2 linked regions of the Lacticaseibacillus paracasei subsp. paracasei genome follow. The protein of the gene in region 1 interacts with the protein of each later gene in a pairwise test. Links are inferred from orthologs where the notes say so. Each region holds a gene or a part of one and is shown on either strand. Other genes may lie near its edges.

What was found.
Region 2: the proteins of nrdD (region 1) and nrdG interact in binary tests that used the Escherichia coli proteins (3 or more experiments, as listed by UniProt). The link is inferred for Lacticaseibacillus paracasei subsp. paracasei from one-to-one orthologs.

What each region holds. Positions count from the first base shown.
Region 1 is NZ_AP012541.1:119,390-131,034, reverse strand. Bases 4,018-6,920 are described here. They hold nrdD (anaerobic ribonucleoside-triphosphate reductase), read right to left. Parts: upstream 6,610-6,920; coding sequence 4,426-6,609; downstream 4,018-4,425. Other genes in these bases: LBPC_RS00600 (hypothetical protein), read right to left, coding at 4,018-4,199. Also shown: LBPC_RS00620 (IS30 family transposase), read right to left, coding at 841-1,761; LBPC_RS00605 (helix-turn-helix transcriptional regulator), read left to right, coding at 2,881-3,489; more of LBPC_RS00600, read right to left, coding at 3,504-4,017; LBPC_RS00590 (ABC transporter permease), read right to left, coding at 6,923-7,684; LBPC_RS00585 (ABC transporter ATP-binding protein), read right to left, coding at 7,681-8,610; LBPC_RS00580 (PLDc N-terminal domain-containing protein), read right to left, coding at 8,607-8,822; LBPC_RS00575 (helix-turn-helix transcriptional regulator), read right to left, coding at 8,889-10,010; LBPC_RS17190 (hypothetical protein), read left to right, coding at 10,263-10,484; LBPC_RS00570 (LysR family transcriptional regulator), read right to left, coding at 10,476-11,354; LBPC_RS00565 (plasma-membrane proton-efflux P-type ATPase), read left to right, coding at 11,599-11,645. UniProt on the Escherichia coli protein: Catalyzes the conversion of ribonucleotides into deoxyribonucleotides, which are required for DNA synthesis and repair. Can reduce each of the four common ribonucleoside triphosphates.
Region 2 is NZ_AP012541.1:1,740,452-1,752,117, forward strand. What follows is about bases 5,146-8,069. They hold nrdG (anaerobic ribonucleoside-triphosphate reductase activating protein), read right to left. Parts: upstream 6,935-8,069; coding sequence 6,356-6,934; downstream 5,146-6,355. Other genes in these bases: LBPC_RS08590 (sensor histidine kinase), read left to right, coding at 5,146-6,207; LBPC_RS08600 (heavy metal translocating P-type ATPase), read right to left, coding at 7,134-8,069. In the rest of the region: LBPC_RS08565 (MBL fold metallo-hydrolase), read right to left, coding at 1-623; LBPC_RS08570 (monooxygenase), read left to right, coding at 691-1,197; LBPC_RS08575 (FtsX-like permease family protein), read right to left, coding at 1,338-3,413; LBPC_RS08580 (ABC transporter ATP-binding protein), read right to left, coding at 3,397-4,167; LBPC_RS08585 (response regulator transcription factor), read left to right, coding at 4,421-5,095; more of LBPC_RS08590, read left to right, coding at 5,107-5,145; more of LBPC_RS08600, read right to left, coding at 8,070-9,386; LBPC_RS08605 (CopY/TcrY family copper transport repressor), read right to left, coding at 9,379-9,819; purD (phosphoribosylamine--glycine ligase), read right to left, coding at 9,957-11,195; purH (bifunctional phosphoribosylaminoimidazolecarboxamide formyltransferase/IMP cyclohydrolase), read right to left, coding at 11,382-11,666. UniProt on the Escherichia coli protein: Activation of anaerobic ribonucleoside-triphosphate reductase under anaerobic conditions by generation of an organic free radical, using S-adenosylmethionine and reduced flavodoxin as cosubstrates to produce 5'-deoxy-adenosine.

The sequences.
Region 1 (11,645 bases):
AGTCGTTACCCATGACTTTAAAGAGGCCTAGGCAATCTGTTTCGAATTCACTAAGGCGGTTAACAGGGAATTCATACTCACTGATCTTTAACATCAAGCGGCTTAATTGAGAAATAATTCCAGATGCTTTTACGTATTAACTTAAATCGTGTTGCGCATTTTGGGCGCGAATTAGTGTATTTAAGATGCTATATCCTTGACTCAAGGATATTGTACTTCGAAGGTTATTCGCAATAAATTCGTTCTTGAAGGGGTATTCAGTCTGACTAATCAATTGTATTGCAGCTTGTTGATTGAAAATGGTTCTTTTATATTCAATTCTGTTATCCTCCAGCCACAACCATTGCGCGCCAAATTGGTTTGAGAATGGCATGCCTATGCTGCCTGCGTTGATAATCTTTTTATTAGGCAAGGACAATTCAAACTGTATATGAGTATGTCCACAAATAATATACGATTCTTGAACTCCTTTAAATAAAGCCTCTATGTAGGCTTTATTTTGTCGTGGAGAAAAAACAGTAGTGTTATCATTTTTCACAGCATGACAAAAGAAATAATTTCCAATACTAATACTGGGAAGTAAGTTTCTTAGGAAAGACACTTGCTTATAGCTCAATTGATTTGCTATCCAAGTCAATTGCTCAGTTGCCTTTCTAGATAGTCCAACTCTTTTTTTTGCATAAATATCAACGATATCTTGATCGTTGTTTCCCATAATTCCCACAGTTTTGAATGTGGTGGAAACGCGTTTTAATAACGACAACGTTTCCAAAGGCATAGGTCCCGCGATCAGATCACCTCCCAAAACAACTAAGTCTGGCCTAGATTGCAATAATAAAGTTACCACCTAGAAAGAGGCTTGCTCACTGCTTGAACTGGGGTTTGCCAACGGAGACATTTTCTAGGTTTGTTATTGATAAGCGCTGTGGCTTGTTGAATATCGGTCTCTGAAACCTGATCAAACTGTGTTCCCTTCGGGAAATAGTAGCGAAGTTCTCGATTGAACCGTTCATTTGTGCCCCGTTCATTCGGGTGATAGGCGTGGCAAAAGTAAACCGGTATCCGATAGCGCTTTGTAAGCGCCTGATCGCAGGAAAACTCTTTACCGTGATCAACCGTCACTGATCGAACCGGACCCGGAAAGTCCACCATCAGTCTTGCAAATCCCTTGAGAACAGCATTTTGTGATAAGTTTTCAAGCTTAGTTGTCGCCATTAAACGTGTCACCCGATCGACAATGGTCAAAACAGCAGCCTTTGACCCGCGACCACCGCGAACTGTATCCATCTCTAAATGTCCTTTTTCGGTTCGCCGATTAGCTGACTCACTGCGAATCTCAATTGAGGTGCCTACTGCTTGGTTATAGCGCGACCGAAGGTCTTGTCTTCTTTTATGACGTTTACCGTGATCAAAGAGTTGGCTTGGCTGAAAATCGACTTGTCTTTGATAAATCCAGTGGTAAATCGTGTGTGGCGCACAGTGAACGGCATAACCGACCATTTCAGGGGACCAACCTAGGTTTAGCTTCTCAGTTACCATCCGCTTCAACTTAGGCGTTAAAATCGAGTGCCGACCACAACGATGCCGACAAGTATCGGCATGATCCTGAGCTATAATGGCGCAGTAATCACCTTCAGGGCAACGGTGAAGCTCATGCCTAATAGAAATACGAGAGCGGCCTAAGGTCGCGGCGATGTATTGAATCGTGTTGTGTTGCATCAGTTCTATCTGAGATCGTTCAATTAAGGTTATAATGGCCATGGGACCTGTCCTTCTCTCTAGATGGTATGTTATGCAAACACCATTTTAGCAAGAACGGACAGGTCTTTTTTCACATTTTCTGGGTGGTAACTTTAATTATGCAATCTAGGGTTGTTACATTTGTCTCATATTGTCCCGTTAGTGTTAGTCTTACTGGTTCCTTTCTATCACGACATCGCTTCAAAGCTTCCAGCTGGGTTTGATATACCCAAACAGAAGGAATCCCCAGATAACTATTAGTAAAAGGTAGAACTTCGCGGTTAGCGAGATCCTCACTGATGTGTTCCCAAACCAGAATAACGCCGACTGCACCATTATCTTTGGCGGCTTGAATTTTACCTAAGGTCAATGTGGCTGCAACTAATGGGTGTCTTATGCTAAATCCAATGTGAGTATGCCGAGGGTACTTGGCAACCTGATGCATTAATAAAAGCTTAGGGATCGTAAAGTTTTTCACTTTAATAACGACCACTTTACCCTTGATCTTCACATCGTGTTTTGATTGAAAGAATCTAATTTCTCCTTTCACACCCATTTCTTTGGTGATTCCAGAATATGGAACTGGTCCTAAATTTGGTATCTTTTCTTTTGTTGAATCATTCTCAAGAGAACAGCTGCTTTGAAGACATCTATTAATTTTAAAAGGAAATTCGATAGTGTTAAAACCAAGATTCTTAATTTCGTCTTGCAATAACTCAATAAATTTGGCGTGACTGTCAGTAGCTGTTAGCCGCGGACCGATAGCCTTTAACTTATTTTGCCAGAAAGCCATAACATTCATATCAAGTGTCATTTGACCATCTCCTTATTCATCTAACTAAATTCAAAGTCTTTTTTAAACAACCAGTGAAACACTTATTATGTAATTAATGATATTCATCAATTATATCAACGACAATAGGGTACACCCTTACGTAAAGGTTGCAATTCTTAAAACCATAGGACACCAATGTTTTATACCGGAAACTAAAGAACGAATGTGGGTTCGTTTGCCCGACTTCTTCCAGCACTATTTCCCGGGTAATGACCCAGTCTCGAATAACGCGTCTTCTTATCCAGCCCGCTACCTTGCCACCGCCATCCATCTTTGCCACAATAAGCCCAAGCGAGGTGAGTAGCATGAATTTTTCAAAGCAGCTTCATCAGATCCGCTTGGCACACCAGATGACGCAGGTTAACTTAGCGGAACAGCTTCACGTTTCGCGCCATACTGTCTCCAACTGGGAAAATGACCGCAATCTGCCGGATCTAGAAATGGTGACGCGTATTGCCAGAATTTTTGAGGTCTCTCTTGATACGTTGATTCTTGACGATCCAAAACTAAACGAAAAACTGATCCAAGATAGCAAAATAAGTCGTCATCAAATGATCATGGCGGTCATGACGACGGCTGTTGCCATGATGTCAGGGATGGCAGCCACAACCTTATTTGGATTCTTTCCACAATGGCTTGCACGGCTGATTTGGTGGTCTTACGTGGCGGTTCTGTTTCTTTTTAGTTATATGCTCAGTCCAAAATCGGTGGGCATTTTTGCTGACTGGTCGGTTTTGAGTCGAAGTCTGATTGCTGGCGGCTTTTCTGTGTTCGGTTTGATCTTTTTATTGATAGGCATCGTCCTTATCGCGGTTCAAGGTGTTGATCTTCAAGTACTGTTGATAACGCTCAGTGGCCTCGTTACGATCCTCATGACTAAACCAGTATGGCCACGTCATCAACATGCTCGCTAAATCCTCGCAAGAGATCATCCATGATAGACCTTTTCCGTTGTCCATTCGCCCCCCATTTGATCAAGCGTGACGACCACTTCGTTTGTTGGCGTATACTGCTGGCTCGCTTGTGCTCTAGGGATGACGAGTGTTGCTGTAAATGTTTTGACGGGGTCAATGAAACCCAGTTGCGCATAGCCGCGATCTTTGAGATGGAACCGGTATCCAACTAAGGCAGCCACTTGACCGATATGAGTCGGGCCAGCATAACGATACACTAATCCACGAAACTTAAAATACGCCTCATGCGCATCTCGGCCCAAATACGTGACTGGTGCGGTGATTTGATGCCGTGTATACATTGGTAAGGTTGTTAAGGTTGGATAATCGTTCAATCCCGCATACGTTCTAATTTCATCTATCGGAATAGGTACGTACTTAAATAAAGCTGGCTTCTTAGTCCGAATCTGTGGGGTAATTTTCGTTGCCCATTGATTGAACTGGACATTGGCGGCATTATCCGTCCGCGCCCAGCTAAACCCGGCTAGTCCAATACACACCAAAGCAAATGGCACGATAAGCCACCATTTCCAGTGCTCGTGAATATAAAATCCAACAATCTGCAAATGAATAATCACAATCAAAATCACAACAGCCATCACAAAAAGCCATCCATTATTCCACTGCTCTGCTGTTTGCCATTGCTTGGCGGTAAAAATCTCGGCTACCATGGCGCACCTCCACTCTGTCACCACAGGAACATGCTTCATTTAGACACAACTTTTGATTTGAATTGTACACGCGCCCTAACAGAATCAAAACCGTCTAGCTCAAAATACGATAGGTTAAAGTCTAATATTCGAGGAAGGTTCATGATACAAAACCACGAAAAAAATCGCCCACGAAGGACGATTTTTTTCGTTACGCGACTATCCCAACCTGAGCATTTGCTAAGGCTTACTTGTCTCGCCGATTAGCCACTTGATTCAGGCTAAACGTGATATGTTTCTTCCGGTGAATAATTTCTTCCTGACGACCGTGAACCATTGGCCGCTTGTTCGGGTTGCCGAGGTAGCCACAAAGGCGCTTGACGACATCGCAAGTGGCTGGATCATGGTTACCGCATTCTGGGCATTGATAGCCTTTGGCCGTTGCGGTGAACTCACCTTTGAACCCGCACTTGAAGCATTGATCGATTGGCGTATTGGTGCCGAGATAGCCGATCTTGTCATACGCATAGTCCCAAACGGCTTCCAGTGCCTTTGGGTTCTGCTTCAGGTTCGGGTATTCACAATAATGGATGAAGCCACCGGCACTGTATTGCGGATAATCCTTTTCAAAATCAAGTTTCTCAAATGGGGTCGGTGATTTGCGCACATCGTAGTGGAAACTGTTGGTATAGTATTCCTTGTCCGTAATGTCCTTCACGATACCGAATTTCTTCGTATCTGCTCGGCAGAAGGTGTCGGTTAGCGATTCGCTTGGCGTGCCATAAACCGAGAAGTGGTAGCCATATTGTTTTTCCCAAGCCTTGCAGTGATCGTCCAAAGCCTTCACGATTGAAACTGAGAATGCCTTGGCATCGGGATTCTTTTCCCATGCAGAGCCGTAGAAAACAGTACCGACTTCATATAACCCAATATAACCTAGTGAAACCGTTGCCCGCCCATTTTTGAAAAGATCGTCAATGCTGTCGGTGTCAGCCAGCTTGTGACCAAAGGCCCCATACTTGTAGAGGATCGGTGCGCTTTCTGGCGTTGCTTGTTTGGTGCGTTCAACCTTATAGAGCAGGCCTTCCTTACAGATGCGCATCCGTTCTTCAAAAATCTTCCAGAATTTCGCCTTGTCGCCATTGGCTTCCATTGCAATCCGCGGCAAGTTGACGGTGATAACACCAAGATTCATCCGCCCAGCGTTCACTTCTTTGCCTGTCTTTGGATCAGTCCAACCCTGCAGGAAGCTACGGCAGCCCATTGGTGCTTTGAAGGAACCGGTCAATCGTTTGATGGTGTCATAGGAAACGACATCAGGATACATCCGTTTGGTGGCACATTCGATCGCCAATTGTTTGATATCATAGTTTGGATCTTCTGGTTTCAGGTTCAAACCGCGTTTCAAAGTAAAGACCAATTTCGGGAAGATGGCTGTCCGCCGTTCTTTACCCAGACCTAGAATTCGGATTTTCAGGATGTCTTTTTGGATCTCGCGTTCAATCCAACTGGTCCCCAAACCGAAGCCGACTGTGACAAATGGCGTCTGGCCTTGGGTGGAATAAAGGGTGTTCACCTGATATTCCAAAGTTTGCAAGGCATCATAAATATCCTTCTTAGTCTGCTTCACAGCCAGTGCTTCCAGCTTAGCCGGATCATCAATCACGCTGCCGAATTCACGCAAATGTTTTTGATAGTTTTTCTCGGCGAATGGCGCCAAGACCTGATCTGTTCGATCGCTGGAGCAGCCGCCGTATTGACTGGAGGCCACATTAGCGATGATCTGGGTCATTTGCGTCACAGCAACTTGAATCGAATGGGCCGGTTCAACTTCGGCATTGCCAATGCTGAAGCCATGGTTCAACATGTAGTCAAAATCAATCAGACAACAGTTGGTTTCGGCCATAAACGGGGTGTAGTCAAGATCATGCCAATGAATATCGCCACGTAAATGCGCGTTGGCAACAGCAGGCGGCAGCATTTTCAGGCCAATTGCCTTGGCCACTGCGCCTGCAGTTAGATCCCGCTGGGTTGAAAAGACCCGGCTGTCCTTATTGGCATTTTCGTTAACAACGCTTTCGTCGCGATTCACTAAGCGCGAGACGTTATAATTAACATCTTGCTTCTGTTTGCGAGCTAAATCACGCTTCAAGCGATACTCAGTATACGCTTCAGCCCAGTTATACTTTTCTGCAGCGATCAAGGTCTGCTCAACCACTGTTTGGATCTCCGCGATTTCCACATCATCGTGGTAGCGATCGCGAATCTTAGCCGTGACCGTATCCGTCAAGTGATCGATCGTCAGCACGTCACTCGGTGCCAGTTTTGCCACACTTTCTGCCGCCTTCGTGATTGCAGTGCTGATCTTGGATGCATCAAAATCAACAATGCGCCCGTCTCGTTTCTTGATTTGTGTATAAAATTCGATCATGGCTAATCCCCCATTACGTTAACTTGAAGTGCTTGTAACAATGTATCTAGTATACAAGACTCAGCAGGAAAAGTAACGGGTTATCCACTAAATTTTGTGGTTAATTATCGACTGCATACACTATATAGTGTGTTTTGCATTATTTGGTTGTTCACGATTCATCTTGACGATAACGACGGTAGGCCCGAGTGTTATAACGTTTGCGCATGTGAACCCGACTTCTGCTTTTTCAAAAATCGTTTGATCATAGCCCAAAAATAATCGATATTTTTGTTGAAGTTTGAGTTTAATCAACAAAAATTCGGCTAATTTTTTAAAGCTTTTTTCGATCCAGCAGCTTGATCGCCGCGAAAAATAAAACAACGGCGGCAACGACAGCAATGACCATGGCCGGCATCAATTTCGTTAGCGCATCACTGTTGACAAGGATTTTCATATTGTCGCCAATGAGGGCAACCGGATTAGCATGTTGCCAACTTTTGACCATTTGTGCCAAATACAACAGTGCCATCACCACAATCGTCAGCAGCAAACCGCCATAATTATTCGTTGCTAGTGTGGAGCCAAACACGATCAGGCTGAGGAAGAATAAGCCAAAGACTAATAATGGTAAGAACGCGAGTACCACATGCGGGCTGCGCGTATCAGGAAAGTAGTACGCGGTGTAAGCCCACGTTACCAAAAAGGCGAGGCTGGTGATCCAGATCCAGAGCAACATCCCGACAATCGCTTTGCCAACAATGACCGTCCAGCGCGGCAAGCCTTTGGTGACCAAGTTAACGAGTGTGCCTTGTTGAATCTCCTGACTGACACAACTGCCAAGCATGAGGGCGAACACGTAAATGCCCATCTGGGTGATGTTCTTGTAATAGTGGGTCCATGCATCCAGCGAAGTCGGCTTAGGGACCGCCACCTTAATGCCACCCAGACCGCCTTTTAACAGTTCCGGCATGAGTTTGGCGATCAGCGGACTCAAAATGCCGAAAATGAGGAAAACAACCGTCAAAATCAACAAGCGGTGAGTCCGCCAGCTTTCAAGTAGTTCTTTTTTGGTGAAAATAATGGCTGCGTTCATCGCGTCACCTCCATGAAGATCTGTTCCAAATTGGCTTCTTGCTGGGCAAGCGTGATCGGAATGAGTTTGGCTTCAAGTAACATGGTGAGGACGCGATCAGCCGCGGCAGCATAGGTACCGGTGTATGCTGCTTGAAGACTGTTTTTTTGTTGCTCAAGGTGCGTCAGCTGGCCCTGCTGCTGCAAGGTTGCCAACAAATGCGCGGCTTGTTGCGCTTGGGCAGTCGTCGCAAACGACAAGGCAATCTGGTTTTTAGCATACTGTTGCTTCAGATCGTCCAATGGCGCACTCACTTGTAGACGGCCATGATGTAGAATCCCGACATGGTCGCAAATCCGCTCCACATCACTCAGAATATGCGTTGAAAACAGAATCGTAGTCTGACCACGCAGACTAGCCAATAACTGTAAAAAATCCGTGCGGCCCTGTGGATCAAGCGCGCTGGTCGGTTCATCACAAATCAAGAGTTTCGGGGTGTTGAGCAAGGCCTGCGCAATCCCCAAGCGCTGACGCATCCCCCGCGAAAAGCCACTGATACGGTGCTTGGCATCTGCCAAGCCGACTTGGATCAACATGGCAGCCACCCGCGACTGCAATTCAGCGCCGCGCAAACCTGTCAGCTGACCGCATAATTTCAAGTATTCTGGTGCCGTCATGTACCCATAAAAAGCCGGCACATCAGGCAGATAACCTGTCTGCCGATTCGTCTCCGTTTCACCGAAATGCACAGGCTGACCAGCGACTTCAATGGCTCCGGCGCTGGCTTGATCCAAGCCTAGAATCAGTTTCATGGTCGTGGTTTTCCCGGCACCATTTTCGCCAACAAAGCCATAAATCGACCCAGCCGGCACAGTCAGATTCAGATCTTGCAGCACTTGCTTGCTACCAAAATGCTTGCTGACATGTTGCAAAGTTAGGATGTTCAATTTTCATCCTCCCGTCCAAAGACAAAGTACACAATCGGACCAATGATCTGGATGAAAATCACGAGCAACAGCCACAATAGACGATTGCCGAACCGATAATGCTGATGGCGCAGGATATGAATCACTGCGGCGATCATCAAGCCAAATTCTAAAATGATCAGTGGCACTAAAAATGGCCAGTAGTCTGCAAATAGTTGCCAATTGGTATTCATTTTCTTTCCTCCAAGGTTTGCTTTGATTTAAATTATTTAGGCTCTGAATGCCCGTACATACGAGTTCTAGCGATGTCCGCTCACTTGCTTTAACTCAGCCAACAACGGTTGCACTTCTGACAGTGTTCTGATCTTAGCCAATGCGGGGTTTTGCAAGACGAAATCAGCCAGAACCTGTTTGGCTTGACCACTAACCCGCGGTGATTGGCTACCTAGGTCCAGTTGTTCTAGCCATGGCTCAATGGCATCAAAGTAAGCATCGCCATGCAGCGTCAATGGCATTTTGGTTGCCGTCAAAACATGCGTGAACTCCTGCAAAAGGGCCACGGCTTCATCCGTTTTATCTTGTTTTGCAAAGCCATTCAAGGCAGCTAGTTGGAAATTGAGCCAGACTGCCGGATTGAGTGTTGCTAGATCAAAAGCCTTGGCAATCGCTTGCCCACGTTGATACGTCGCAGCCAATCGGTTAGGATCATCATTTAGCAAGGTCATGTAATTAGTCAGTTGACTCATGATGATGCTCAAGTCCTGCATCAAACCGCTTTGACTGGTTGCAATGGCACGCCGCAAGTCGCCTTTTTGCTGAAAAGCACCGGCGATTAAACTGTCTGCAGGCAGTTGTTCTGGCACATATTCGCCCAGCAACGCTAACACATCATCGGGTCGTTGGAGCAACAGCAGACTATAGCCTTCCAGTTCGACCGCCTTTGCCGTTAACTGCGCCTTTTGGCTATTTTGCCGCACACGGACAAACAATAGGCGGGCTTCATTCACATATTCGGTAACTTTCGCGGTTTGTGATGTTCCCGGTAAAAGATCGTAATGATTCAAAATCAGCAGCCCCATTTGCAGCAAAAATGGATAGCAGGCGTAATACCGCCGAATCAAGTTGCGAATTGATTTCAGTACCGCGTCTCCCGGTTGAGTTTCAAAGGCCTGCTTCATTGACGTATAGATGCGACGAATTTCCGTGCTGCTCAGTTGCGCATCATAGGCCATCAACTTGTCGATGCTAACGTCAAAATAAGCGGCCAGAATCGGCAACAACGTAATATCCGGATAGCTTTGCCCTGTCTCCCATTTTGAAACCGAGGCTTTGGAAACACCGACAAAATCTGCCAAAGCTTGCTGGGTGATGCCTTTTTGCTTGCGATTAGCACTGATCACAGCACCGACATTAATTTCCATCTTGTTCCCTCTTTTCACTTATCATTGTAGCGGCTCAATATGGGTAAGTATATCGAACGGTTGTTAACTTAGCCATCGCTAAATCAACCATTGAGATACTCATAATTCATCTCAACAAAACAAGCATTTGTAATTCGTCAAAAAATGCAAAGATATTTGGACATCATTCACATCCATGAAAAAGGACCAACAATTTTTGCCTCAGAATTGTTGGCCCTTTTATGGATAATTCATAGGGATTTAAAGATCCCAGTGCCAAGGCGGAGCAATCGTAGGCCAGATGGGGCTCAGCCGTGCAAACAACACAGCGACCGGGCTTTGTCGCTGATGTTGTTAGGCGACTTCGAGACCGGTTTTTGGGCTCGAAGCGCCGTCTCCGCTCTAGCTACGCGTCGCCACCCCAGCTGGCCGGAGATTGCGGAGTTTGGCACGGCTCAGGACTCTTTCTACAAAACTAATCGAACCTTATTTTGAATATTTCTCCGGTTCCCCACCCGAAAGTTGCTCCACAAATCTTGCCACTAATGGATTGTGTAACGACTCAGGCTGCCAAACGAGCGTCATGTGCGTCACCCATGGCTCATAATCAATCATGGCAAGGTGACTTTGCTGACTCGCCAAAGCGGCCATGGTCGCCGGTACCAACGCCACCCCCATCCCCATCTGGGCCCAATGCAACGCCGTGCGCGCGTCATCACACAACACCGCAATTGTCGGTGTGATGCCATACTCGGCAAACGTGGTTTTGAATAGCGAACTAAACCGGCGATACACAATCAGCGGCTGCTGCTTGAGGTCGGGAATGGTTAGCGTGGCTGGCAAGGGCTGCGACGCGGCAGCAACGGCGATCATGTGGTCACCGCTTAGGCGACATGAAGCTAGACCGTCATCATTAAATGGCGTTCGGACGATGGCCAAATCCAGAATGTTGCGGCGTAACTTGTCGAGGATGCCATAAGTGTTGTCCTCATAAAGCTCAAACTCGACCTGCGGATAGCGGCGATTAAAGGCCTGCAATTTTTGCCTCGGCAGGACATCACCGGCCGAAGAAGTCAGTCCCAGCGCCAGTGTGCCAATCTCACCTTCACCGCTACGCCGCGCTGCGTTCTCAGCTGCCGCAACCGTCTCAACGATCTGTTGTGCGTATGTCATAAACTGTTGGCCGCTACCAGTGAGTCGGACACCGCGCGACCCACGTTCAAACAGGCGTACACCCAGTTCATCTTCAAGTGCTTTCAATTGATAACTCAACGGCGGCTGCGCCATGTGCAATTGTTTCGCCGCCGCAGTCATCTGGCCAGCCTCTGCTACCGCTAAAAAATAGGTAATTTGCTTGAGATTCATCGCGATTGATCCCTTCATTTTTAATCGTCAGCTTCGCAATCCTTCAGCTCCACTATACACAAATTGTATGGATAGTACCTCGAATATGTATTTTTTATATTGCTCACCACGCGTTACACTTGAGTCACAAGCTTGTGATGAAGCAGCTGATAAGTTGGTCAGTCATGTCGACGACGTCCAGGAACTGTTTCGCACCAACTAAAAATTTTGTCGTTAATGTTTTGATTCAGGATGGGATGATTGAATGCTTGCAGATACTCGCAGTTATCAAGATAAAAGTCAGGCAGCAGT
Region 2 (11,666 bases), 1.6 Mb from region 1 along the record:
AATAAGCGCTTTACTTGAGCGTCTTTGGCTAGTTTTCCCGCTTCTGGTGCTGTGAGATGCCAACGCGGTTGTGGCTGATCTGCTAGAAAATTGGTATCTGCCATCAAAAGATCCGCATCTTTAGAAAACGGTGCCAGTGCCGGGAAACAACGCGTATCACTTGTATTGACAAGTGTTTTACCAGTGACGTCTTCAACGATTCGAACAGCAAACGCTGGCACCGGATGTTGGGTTTCAAGGAAAGTTAACGTTAAAGGGCCGAGATGCAAAGTGCTGTCTGCCGTATAGCCTTTAGCCGTTGTATAAGGGCCAAACGTTAAACTAGCAAAGTTCAACGGGTCTTTTGTATGCCCATATATCGGCAACGGTGACAACTTTTTGTCCCCTTTTCGCAATTGATAATAGTACTGCAAAACACCGACATCCGCGATGTGATCATGATGGTAGTGAGTCAATAAAACTGCATCTAATTTTAATGGATCAAACTGCTGCTCTAGTGAAAGCAAGCCGCCGCTACCTAAATCCATCAATAAATGATAGTCACCACTTTCAATAAGGTAAGTGCTGGTCGCGTGACCCGCATCTGGGTAGCCGCCAAGATAACCTAAAACTGTCAATTTCATCTTGTTTTTCCTTCCTTTCAATGTGAAACCATTCAAAAAGCTTATAATGGATTTGGAGGTGGTCAGAATGTCCACAATACAAACAGTCTTCGGCAGCAAGTCGTTCCTTGTCAAACTGCTAGACGAACGTCATGACCCGCAATTGAAACTGTTGAAACCAGCTGAAGAGGGTTTGGATTACATGATCTATGACCCCAGCGGAAAAGCACACTTTTCCGCGCCCTTGCAATATGAAACCCTTGCGGATTTAGGTACGCCCGCCGACAATGGTTATATTCACTTCATGTACTTTAATTTGAGTAGCGATGACGTGAAAGTTTTCCTTGCCAAAATTAAGGATCTCATTGATAAGCATGATATTTTTCTTGGTCAAACTCAAGTCTTAGTCGCCCAGAAAGTCAAACACCCAGACGACTTTGTGGTCGTATCAGGTTGGCAATCCAGTAACGACTACTACGAGTTTAAGAATACGCCGGCCTTGTCAGCAGTCAAGGAGTTCATTCGTCGCGCGGCCTCCGCAAACGGCTTCCATCAGGCTGGCTATGCGGTGATTGATCCGCATCAGAAAAACTAAATAAGTTACATAGACGGCTTGTTAACGCCTATGAAAAATCCGAAGTCAATCACTTCGGATTTTTTATTGGCGCCTAATGCGCTTTTTAAGAATGCACTCGCTTGTGTAATTATTCAGATAGCCCACGGATAGCGCCGTAGCTAATCAATCGCCCAACGGGAAACAGGTTCATCTACCATGCGGGCAGTAATGTGCACAGTTGCCTCATAAAAAAGCCAATCGATAATTGCATAGATCAAAATCATCAAACCCAAATAACGCGAAGGCGGATTATCAAGATAAGTTGTCAAAACACTAATCATACAAAGCCCAATTGTTGTCCCGAAAAGAAACGGTACCGCAAAGACAACCGCAGCTTGCCGATAAATCGTTATACGGAGTTGCCTTGGATCCATACCAAGATGTTTTAAAATTTGAAAATGTCGGGCCTCTTGGCGAGCTGCAATCACCTGTTTTAAAAGTAAAATGCTACCCGTAGCCACAACAAAAACGCCGCCGAGCAATAAAATCAGAAAGAACAAAAAGCCATACAAAGTGTTCACAATTCCCTGCTGGAAGGACTGAATTCCCAACGGATTGCGCCAAAAGTTCAAGGTAGTGCTGGCTCGATCTGTCACTCTCAAATCATTGCCATCCCGCTCAGAACTGCCAATATTGACATACTCTTGAAGATTTTGACTATTCTCCAAGTGCTGTAATTGTCGCAACGCAGCGGCGGTTGCTTTGGACTTAGGTAAGCGAGCCATATACAATCGATCAGTCGTTCCTTCAAGCATGTCAAACGTCCGATCACTGACAAGCAACCCCCGGTCAAAAAAATTGTTTCTGCCGGTCGGGAAAAGATTGGTTGTTCGTGTTAACAATAATGACGCATCGCTACCCGGCAATATGATGGCTCGATCAGGATTGCGGCGGGCACCGACTGGTCGGAAACTGGTTCGCGTTGGCAGCATTAGAAGTGCTTCGTTCCCACGAAGTCTAACAGGAGCTAAATAGTGCTGTAAGTGGGCAGCGCGTTGATAATCCCGCATCGCAATCACATTATAAACACCAGGTTGTTTTCGGACCTGATCGGCCTGATCTCTTAGTCGAATTTCGGCATACACAAGTTTCGAAGATAGGATAATTGCTTGAGTTGGTTTGACCTTAGCTTTTGCTAAAATTTTCGTGACATTATCCACGCCTGCCCCTGCTGCAACCACAGTCGTCGGAATCTCGCGCTGAACCAGATCCTGATTATATTGAAACAACATAGCAGAACTGCCAAGCATCGTAATCGTAATCGCACACAGCAATGTTGTTAGCCACAATGAATGCGCGTTCCCTTGAAGTCGTTTAATGATCAAATGTCTTGAGATGGCATGCGCATTGCGCGTCTTCATTTGACTTCGTTGCTGGAACCAAGCCACTATGCCAGGCAGAAACTCCTCAAAAACGAGGAAAAGTCCCAGCAACAAAGCCACTAGCATGAATCCCATTAACAATGGTGGAATCAAACGCCCCTGAGTTCGCGGCAGTATATGCATCAACACGCCACTAACTGGTAACAAATGGACCATCGTAAACAGACTGCCAGCCAACAAAACGACGCCAGCAATGCCAAGGGAAAACCGCCACCATGTTTGCGGTTTGGGAGCGGCCGAGACATCCTGCTGGCGAATAAAATTACGCAATGGGTTTTGAACATAAATGGCATTGATGCTGCCCACTAATAGGTAGACAACGCCCATTAAAATCACGACATCAACCATAGCTGGGAAAGAGAGCATCAAACTAATCGGTGTGTGCAAGGCCATCAATCGAATCAGCACCATGCCCAATAAAGGTGAGATAATCAATCCGAGTAAGAGACCCAGAGCCATTCCGAATATACCGATCATTAAACTCTCAATACAGACTAACAATCCTAATTTGGCCCCAGACAAACCAAGCAAACGATATAGCCCAATTTCTCGATCACGACGAGCAATGAGTAAAGTGTTGAAATAAAGCAAAAAACTGATCGCAAAAAGTGCTAAGACCATCATCACAATCATCAATAGAATCGGAACAATATCCAGATCCCCAAGCCGCTTGCTGGCATCGCTCAAAATCGGTTCATTATTCGCAACCGCCCCAATGGCATACATAACGGCACTGATCAATGCTGCCACTAGTACCTGCAAGCCATCCTCGTGACGATGGCGCCGTAAATTTGTCTTAATCAGATGCCACACGGGTATGGCCTCCTCCACTGACAGTTGCTTCCATATCAATAATTCGGTCAAAAAACTGCTGGCGGGACTTACCACGCGTTACTTCAGCAAAAAATGCCCCATCTTTGATGAAGATGATGCGACTTGCGAAGCTCGCGGTGAAGGGATCATGCGTCACCATCAATATCGTGGTTTTTTCTTTTTCGTTTAATTGACGCAGATAGTTTAAAAAATCAGTTGCTGCTAATGAATCGAGGCTGCCAGTCGGTTCATCTGCCAACAAAAGATCGGGTTGGGTGATCACAGCGCGAGCAGCCGCGACGCGTTGTCGTTGTCCCATACTTAACTCCCCCGGAAAAGCCTGCAGAATGGGAGTTAAGTTAAGGTGATTCGCGACTGTCTGTAATCGTTCAGCACGATCAGGCTGAAGCTCTTGCTGCAAGGTTAGCGGCAACAAAACATTTTGCGTCACCGTCATATCATCCAATAAGTTGAAGTCTTGAAACACAAAACCAAGATGATCTCGACGAAAAGCCGCTTGTTGTCGTTCATTAAGGGCCTCAAGATCGTTCCCTGCAATATTGACTTTTCCGGTACTTGGCGTCTCAATCGTTGCTAAAATATTGAGCAATGTTGACTTTCCGGCGCCACTTGGTCCCATAATGCCGACGAACTCACCCGCGTTGACCTGAAAGCTAAGGTCGTTCAAAGCGCGAACTCGATCATGCCGTTGTCCAAAAATCTTGCTCAAGTTAGATACTTCAAGAATTGCCATCGCGCACCTCCGCCATTATCATACCAAAAACGTGTTATGCATGTGCTGCCAACTCCCGTTAGACAAAGAATCTCGGGTTTGTTGCTCTTAGTTTACATTTTAAAGTAAATCCTGAAAACTTATTTATTAGAAGATTGCGGCTTCCTAAAAGCCGGACAAACCCAGCTCATAAAAACTGGTCTTATTGACCTTGTTCGCGCTTGTGCTTCCTTCCCAAAACTTATACCATTAGAGCAGAAATGGAGTTGGTCACGTGTTTAAAATCATGATCGTAGAGGACGATCTGACGATTAGTGGGCTGATCGCTGATAACTTAAAAAAATGGCAATTTGATCCAGTTGTGGTAACCGATTTTAATGCTGTATTTGATGACTTTTTGCAAGAAAAACCCCATTTAGTCTTATTGGATATTAATCTACCAGTTTTTGACGGCTATTATTGGGTTCAAAAAATCCGTGAAGTATCAAAGGTCCCTGTGATTTTCATTTCTAGTCGTAACACGAATATGGATATGGTCATGGCAATGAATATGGGCGCTGACGACTTTTTGAATAAGCCGTTTGCCATGGAAGTGTTGATCGCAAAAATCAACGCCTTGCTTCGACGAACCTACAATTATGCTGATCAAGGAACCGATGTTTTGGAACACAACGGCTTGATGTTGAACCTCAAAAACGGTACGGCACAAATTGGCGAAAACGAAATTAACCTGTCAAAAAATGAATATAAACTGTTACAAATCTTGATCCGGCAACACGGTCAAATCGTCAGCCGTTCCCGGTTATTAAAGGACTTATGGCAAGACGAGCGATTTGTTGATGACAATACACTTACCGTCAACATTAATCGCCTGCGCAAAAAAATCGAGGAAGCCGGGTTGAAAGATTATATTCAAACCAAGGTTGGACAAGGTTACATCGTTCCTTAGGAGGCTGGCAGATGCGGTTTCGTGATTATTTAAAGGATCATTTAAGCCCGATTGGTGGCTATATTCTTTGTGTTGGTCTGGCGGCCTTGATCATCTGGCTTGACCCGCAGCATCGCGTTAAGGCCATGACGCTTTGGTACGCTGTGTTGTTAGTGACACTATTGGCCAGCGCTTTTTTGATCGCACGGTATTGGCGCGTACGGCGGTTCGCAGCTCGGCTTCAGGAACGGATCGATGCTCAGGAGGCTGCGTTAGATTGGCCCTTGCCTGGCGGTGAATCCGCAACCGAACAACTTGTGACGAAAACGTACAATCAAATTTTGACCCAGCATCGCCAACAAGTAACTGCCCTGCTAGCACAACAGCAAGATCAAAAAGACTTCATTGATTCTTGGGTGCACGAAATCAAAGTACCGCTCGCGGCAGTGACGTTGCTGGCCGAAAGTTTTGAGGGGCAAGTACCTGATGACAAACTGGATAATTTGAATCTGCAATTGGATCAAATCGAATTTTATGTCGAGCAAGTCTTGTATTACTCGCGTCTCGACAGCTTTTCAAAGGATTATTTGCTGCATGAGACATCATTGCGCCCGCTCATCAATGACGTAGTCGCCAACCAGCGGAACGGCTTTATCAATAAACGACTATCTTTCAGACTGAATGGCACCGATCAAATCGTATTGACAGACAACAAGTGGCTTCGCTTTATTCTTGCTCAGCTCATCTCCAATGCGGTCAAATATACGCCAGAAGGAGGCCGAATCACGGCTCTCATTCGTAACACCGGGAAGGAAACGCAACTACAGATTACTGATACCGGTATCGGCATCCCCAAAGATGAGCAACATCGTGTTTTTGAGAAGGGATTCACGGGCAGTAATGGGCGCCTTTCGAATCATAAGTCAACGGGATTAGGCTTGTTCTTGGCTGAAAAGTTAGCTGAAAAACTTGGCCATCACTTGTCGTTAACCTCGGTAATCAATCAAGGTACCACGGTCACAATCCATTTTCCTTACGTGAGCTATTATGGTGAGGCCGATCAAACTGTGCACCATCCTGAATCCCACGCGATTGCTGTGCAAACCCAGACTAGGTCACATCCAGACAGCTGACGAATAAGATAGCATCAAGTAGTTGAATCAACCCTAGATCTCAAAATTGAGAGCCACCTATTCAACCAAATCGGCACCAGAGGCAAGCAGCCTCTGATGCCGATTTTTTAATAGATTATCTTATCGTCCTTCGAATTGCCTGAACGAACTAACGAATCAGATTTTTCCACAACTTGACTTCGCCAGCCGCCATTGTTGCTGGTACGTCAATGATGCGCTGGTTAGCACTGCCACGAAACTGTAAGGTCAGATCCTTTTGCGCCAACAAAAAGCGACCGTCAACCAAAATATCGATCAATTTTAGCAACTCAAGTTTATCGTCTGAATCCTGAATCAATTCATCATACGTATAGCCGCTCCAGCTCCAAATGTCTTTCTCATGCCCGAATTCTTGACGAATTCGTTTGCACAAGCGAATGCAGACTTGCGTGTTTAGGAAAGGCTCGCCGCCTAACAGCGTCAGACCCTGTACGTAACTTTGACTAAGATCGGTCATGATTTGATCCTCAAGTTCTTGTGTATAAGGTTTACCATAACGAAAATTTTGTGCAACCCGATTGTAGCAACCAGGGCAAGCGAAACGGCAACCGGAGACATATAAACTACACCGAACCCCTTCGCCGTCAACAAAGTTAAACGGTTTGTAATCGGCGATGCGTTGCTGTGAAAGCTCACTGGCAAGCCATTCTTTAGGTTTGGGATTTTGGGGTAATTTATTTTCGATCATATGTCTGCCTTCCTTGAGGGTGTGCCAACCCACGTGGTGTCACGCACCCAGCTGTTTAGTCTTGTGAATCCACTTTTTTCATCGTATCACGTTTCACCCCCAAGATGTAGTATCAGTTGTACACAAAATGCCGGCCTGTCATCTATATCTTGACGCCAGGCCGGCATTCTCTGATGCTATACGTCATACACGTGACTTATTAAGCGCGCTTTAAGTGCAGTGTCATTGCATTCAAAGCCACAACAATCGTTGACAACGACATGATCGCAGCACCGACCGCAGGACTGAGAATGAAGCCAACGGGGGCAAGAATCCCTGCAGCAAGCGGAATCGCCAGAATATTGTAACCAGCACCCCACCAAAGGTTTTGAACCATTTTCCGGTTAGTTGCTTTTGCCAATGACAAGAAGTTGAGAATATCGGCCGGGTCACTATGAACTAAGACAACATCGGCGGTATCAATCGCGACATCCGTCCCAGCTCCAATTGCAACACCGATGTCTGCTTGAGCCAAACTAGGCGCATCGTTGACCCCGTCACCAACCATCATGACAACGCCATGCTGTTGATAAGCCTTCACTTGCGCAACTTTGTCTTCAGGTTTTAACTCTGCCTGAAATTCCGTCAGACCAAGCTGACCGGCCACTTTCTTAGCAGTTTCATGGTTATCACCAGTCAGCATCACAGGCGTAATCCCCTGCTGTTTCAACTCGGCAACAAATGCCTTACTGGAAGACTTCAACTGATCGCCTTCAGCCACCATGCCCAAAACGTGCTGACCTTTCAGCAAAAAGGCTAACGAATTTCCGGCAGCAGCCCACTGATCAGCCTGGGTTTTATCGTAGGTCAACTGATGATCCTGTAAATATCGGGCATTCACAATCTCATACTGAATGCCGTCGACTGTGCCTGACAGCCCGACACCCTTCATGACCTGAACATTTTCAGCAGCTGGCACTGTTAGCTTTTGCTCAATTGCTGCCGCTTTAATCCCAGTTGCAAGCGGATGCTCGGAATGACTTTCCAAGGCGGCCATGGTTGCTAGAATTTCTTCCTGACTCTGATCAGCAAAATGCAACGTTGTGGCAACCGTAAACTTGCCTTCAGTCAGCGTCCCTGTCTTATCCATTAGCATGTACTTGGCTCGCTTGGCTGTTTCAAGCGCTTGGCGATTGCGAATCAACAACCCATTCGTGGCGCCAATACTGGTACTCCGAGCAATGACAAGCGGAATCGCCAACCCTAATGCATGTGGACAAGCAATAATGAAGACGGTGACCATCCGTTCAAAAGCGGTGGCCAGGCCGCTTGGCATCCAGAGAATAAACGCCAGAATACCAATAGCTAACGCGGCATAGAACAACCAGCCGGCAACTTTGTCGGCCATGCCCTCGGCCTTACTTTTATTTGCTTGCGCACTTTGTACAAGCTTCATTACTTGGGCTAAATAGCCGCTTTCACCAGTACCTGTCACTTGGATTTCAATGACCCCATCTCCGTTGATGGAACCACCAATAACTTTATCACCGCCTGCCTTACGAACAGCCTTGGCTTCGCCTGTGACAAGCGATTCATTGACACTACTGCTGCCGCTTACGATTTCGCCATCAGCTGGCATTTGTTCACCAGCCAAAACCCGTAATCGCGTGCCAACCTGAACCTCTGACAATGGCATATCCATCACACTGTCGCCATGAACCACATGCGCCTGATTTGGCAATAATGCAGCCAATTTTTCAACCGCATTACCAGCCGCCATCACAGCATTCATTTCAATCCAGTGACCCAGCAACATGATCACAATTAAAGTGGCCAGTTCCCAGAAGAAGTCCATCACCATAGCATGTGGCGCGATAAAGTGATTCATGACGAAAGCATAAAGCGAGTAACCGTACGCAACGGTGATCCCCATTGCAATCAAAGTCATCATTGCGGGCTGGCGACTTTGCAACTCTGATTTAGCGCCGGTCAAAAATGGCCAACCGCCATAGAAGAATAGAAATGACGAAAGAATCAGGACAAGCCAATCAGACCCAGGAAAAACTATTGGCAATTGCAAAACGCCGAGGTGGATATCCATCCCCATGAACTGCGAAAGCAACAACACGGGTATCATGACGATCAAACTCACCCAAAACTTTTGCTTGAGATTTCCCATATGCATCATGTGACCCCCGCCATGATCCATCGAGCCGTGATCCATATGCATGTGCATGTGATCCATCGCGCCGTGATTCATGTGCATCTGATCCATTGCTGCATGATCCATTGAACCCGGTTCCATCTGCATCTTCGCCATGCCAGCATGCTCTTCTTCAGAGTCGTGATCCATGTGCATGTGGTCCATATCGCCATGGTGACCCATCGCCATATGATCGTGGTTCATTTGATCTTTTTTGTCAGTCTGTGATCTTTTCGTATCGTTCATCGCTTTCATTTCATCGTCATTCATGTGCAGCCTCCTTACAACCTTCTGGTAAACAATTACAACTAACTGTTTTCGGCGCATCGTGCTGCTTCGCTAAAAGCGTTTGTTGCAAGATCTCAATATCATGTTTCGAAAGGGTGACGTTCGTCATCAAGTGATTGATGGCCGTGCCGATTTTCATTTGACAAAGGTGGCTAAATAATTCCGCCACGGCGGCATCCATAGACTCTTGTTCACCCACTGCAGTGTGATAAAGAAATTCACGTCCATTTTTTTCAGTGGTTAAGGCGCCTTTTTTGACTAACCGTCCTAAAAAGGTTTTGGTCGTTGCCACTTTCCAGCCCATTTTTTCAGCAAGAATTGTTGCAAGCGTGCTACTTGTCAGTGGACCAAGTGTCCAGATAATTCGCATAACCTCCCATTCAGACTGGGAAATTTCAACTTTCGGTGTTTCCATCGCTTGCCTCCGTTTACATCTGTAATCTATCAACACCTTTAATTTACAACTGTAAACCATAAAAGTCAACCGCAGTTTCTTGAGCGCACAAAAATACCCCGGCTAGCCAGCCGAGGCGCGATTGTATTCATTCACTTTTACAGTGTGTGGAACCCAATATCAGTGCGATAATCCAAAACGCCTTGAATTTTCTCCATGGCTGTTTTTGCCGCTTTAACGGCATCCGGCAAAGACTCCGCCCCAGCTACTACGGAGAAGATTCTACCAGCATGACTTTCCCAGCCGTGGTCACTTTTCGCCACTCCTGCTGGAAGCCAAGTTCCCTCTGGCCAATCTGTCGGCACAATGACGGGAACTGTCTTGAGCGCGCTGCTCGGGTACGCAGGATTAACGGCAACAAAGCAAGCATAGGCCTTATCGCTCAACGTCAAACTAGGTTGGCGGTTTGCTAATAAGTCGCTAATCAGTTGATAAAAATCATTTGTGATTTGCGGCAGCAGGACTTGCGTTTCTGGATCGCCAAAACGCATGTTATATTCCAAAATCTTCGGTCCGTCAGGTGTGAAGATCAGTCCAATGTACATGACCCCTTGACCATCTAAGCCATCAGCCTGCATGCCCTTTAACGTTGCATCCACAAGCTGATGGGCAGCGGCTACTTGATCATCGTTAAATTGCGGTAACGGACTAATCGCCCCCATTCCGCCTGTATTAGGACCACGATCATTGGCAAAACGCCGCTTGTGATCCTGAGAAAGCGGCAGAATGACACGCTTTTCGCCATTAAACAAGGCCATGACAGAGGCTTCTTCACCCGCAAGATATTGCTCAAGTAGCACCGTTGCATCTGGAGAATCGGCATACATTTTTTCGATCGTTTCATCCAGCGTTTCAGCATCTTGGGCAATAGCGACGCCTTTTCCGGCTGCCAAACCGTCCTTTTTCAAGACTAGTGGCAAGCCCATTGTCGCGGCTTCGGCATGGGCATCAATAGCATTGTGAACCGTCTTGCTGCCGGCAGTCGGCAACTGATGGCGCGCCATAAAATCCTTGGCAAACGTTTTGCTGGCCTCTAACTGGGCAACTTTCTTGGTGACGCCAAAAATCGGTTGATCAGCTGCCTGAAAAGCATCGACAATCCCAGCGGCTAACGGCACTTCGGGACCCACAAAAGTCAGATCAATTTGGTGGGTCTCAGCAAAGTCAATCAACTTGGTAAAGTCATTGTCATCAATGTTGATCGGATCAACTCCCAGCAAGGTCATTGCCGGATTACCTGGCGCCACATAGACATGATCAACTTGCGGAGACTGTTTGAATTTTAAAGCAAGGGCACTTTCCCGGGCGCCGCCGCCAATGATCAAAACCTGTTTCATCGTAACCTCCTAGTGTATTTGCTGGTGGGGAAGCTTTATAAACGCGCCTGTTTTTCTCTTAAATGCGCTCATAGGCGCGGAAACCTATACATCAGAACCTTGAAGCTATCTGGCCAAAACCCAGCCAGTTCACCTCAAGACCACTTATGCTCCGGTTTCTAAACGCGCCTGTTCACGCTCTTCTTTTTAATGTCTAAAATGACGGACACCAGTTGTCACCATCGCAATACCGTACTGGTTAGCCTTTTCTATAGAATCTTTGTCCCGAATACTGCCGCCTGGTTGGATGATGGCTTTGATATCATGCTTAGCCGCGTAATCAACGCAGTCGTCCATTGGGAAGAAGGCATCACTGGCCATGACGGCGCCAGCAAAGTTGTCGTTTTGTTGGGCCTGGGTGAGGGCTAACTCAACCGAACCAATCCGATTCATTTGTCCTGCCCCAATGCCTAACGTCTGATCAGCTTGGGC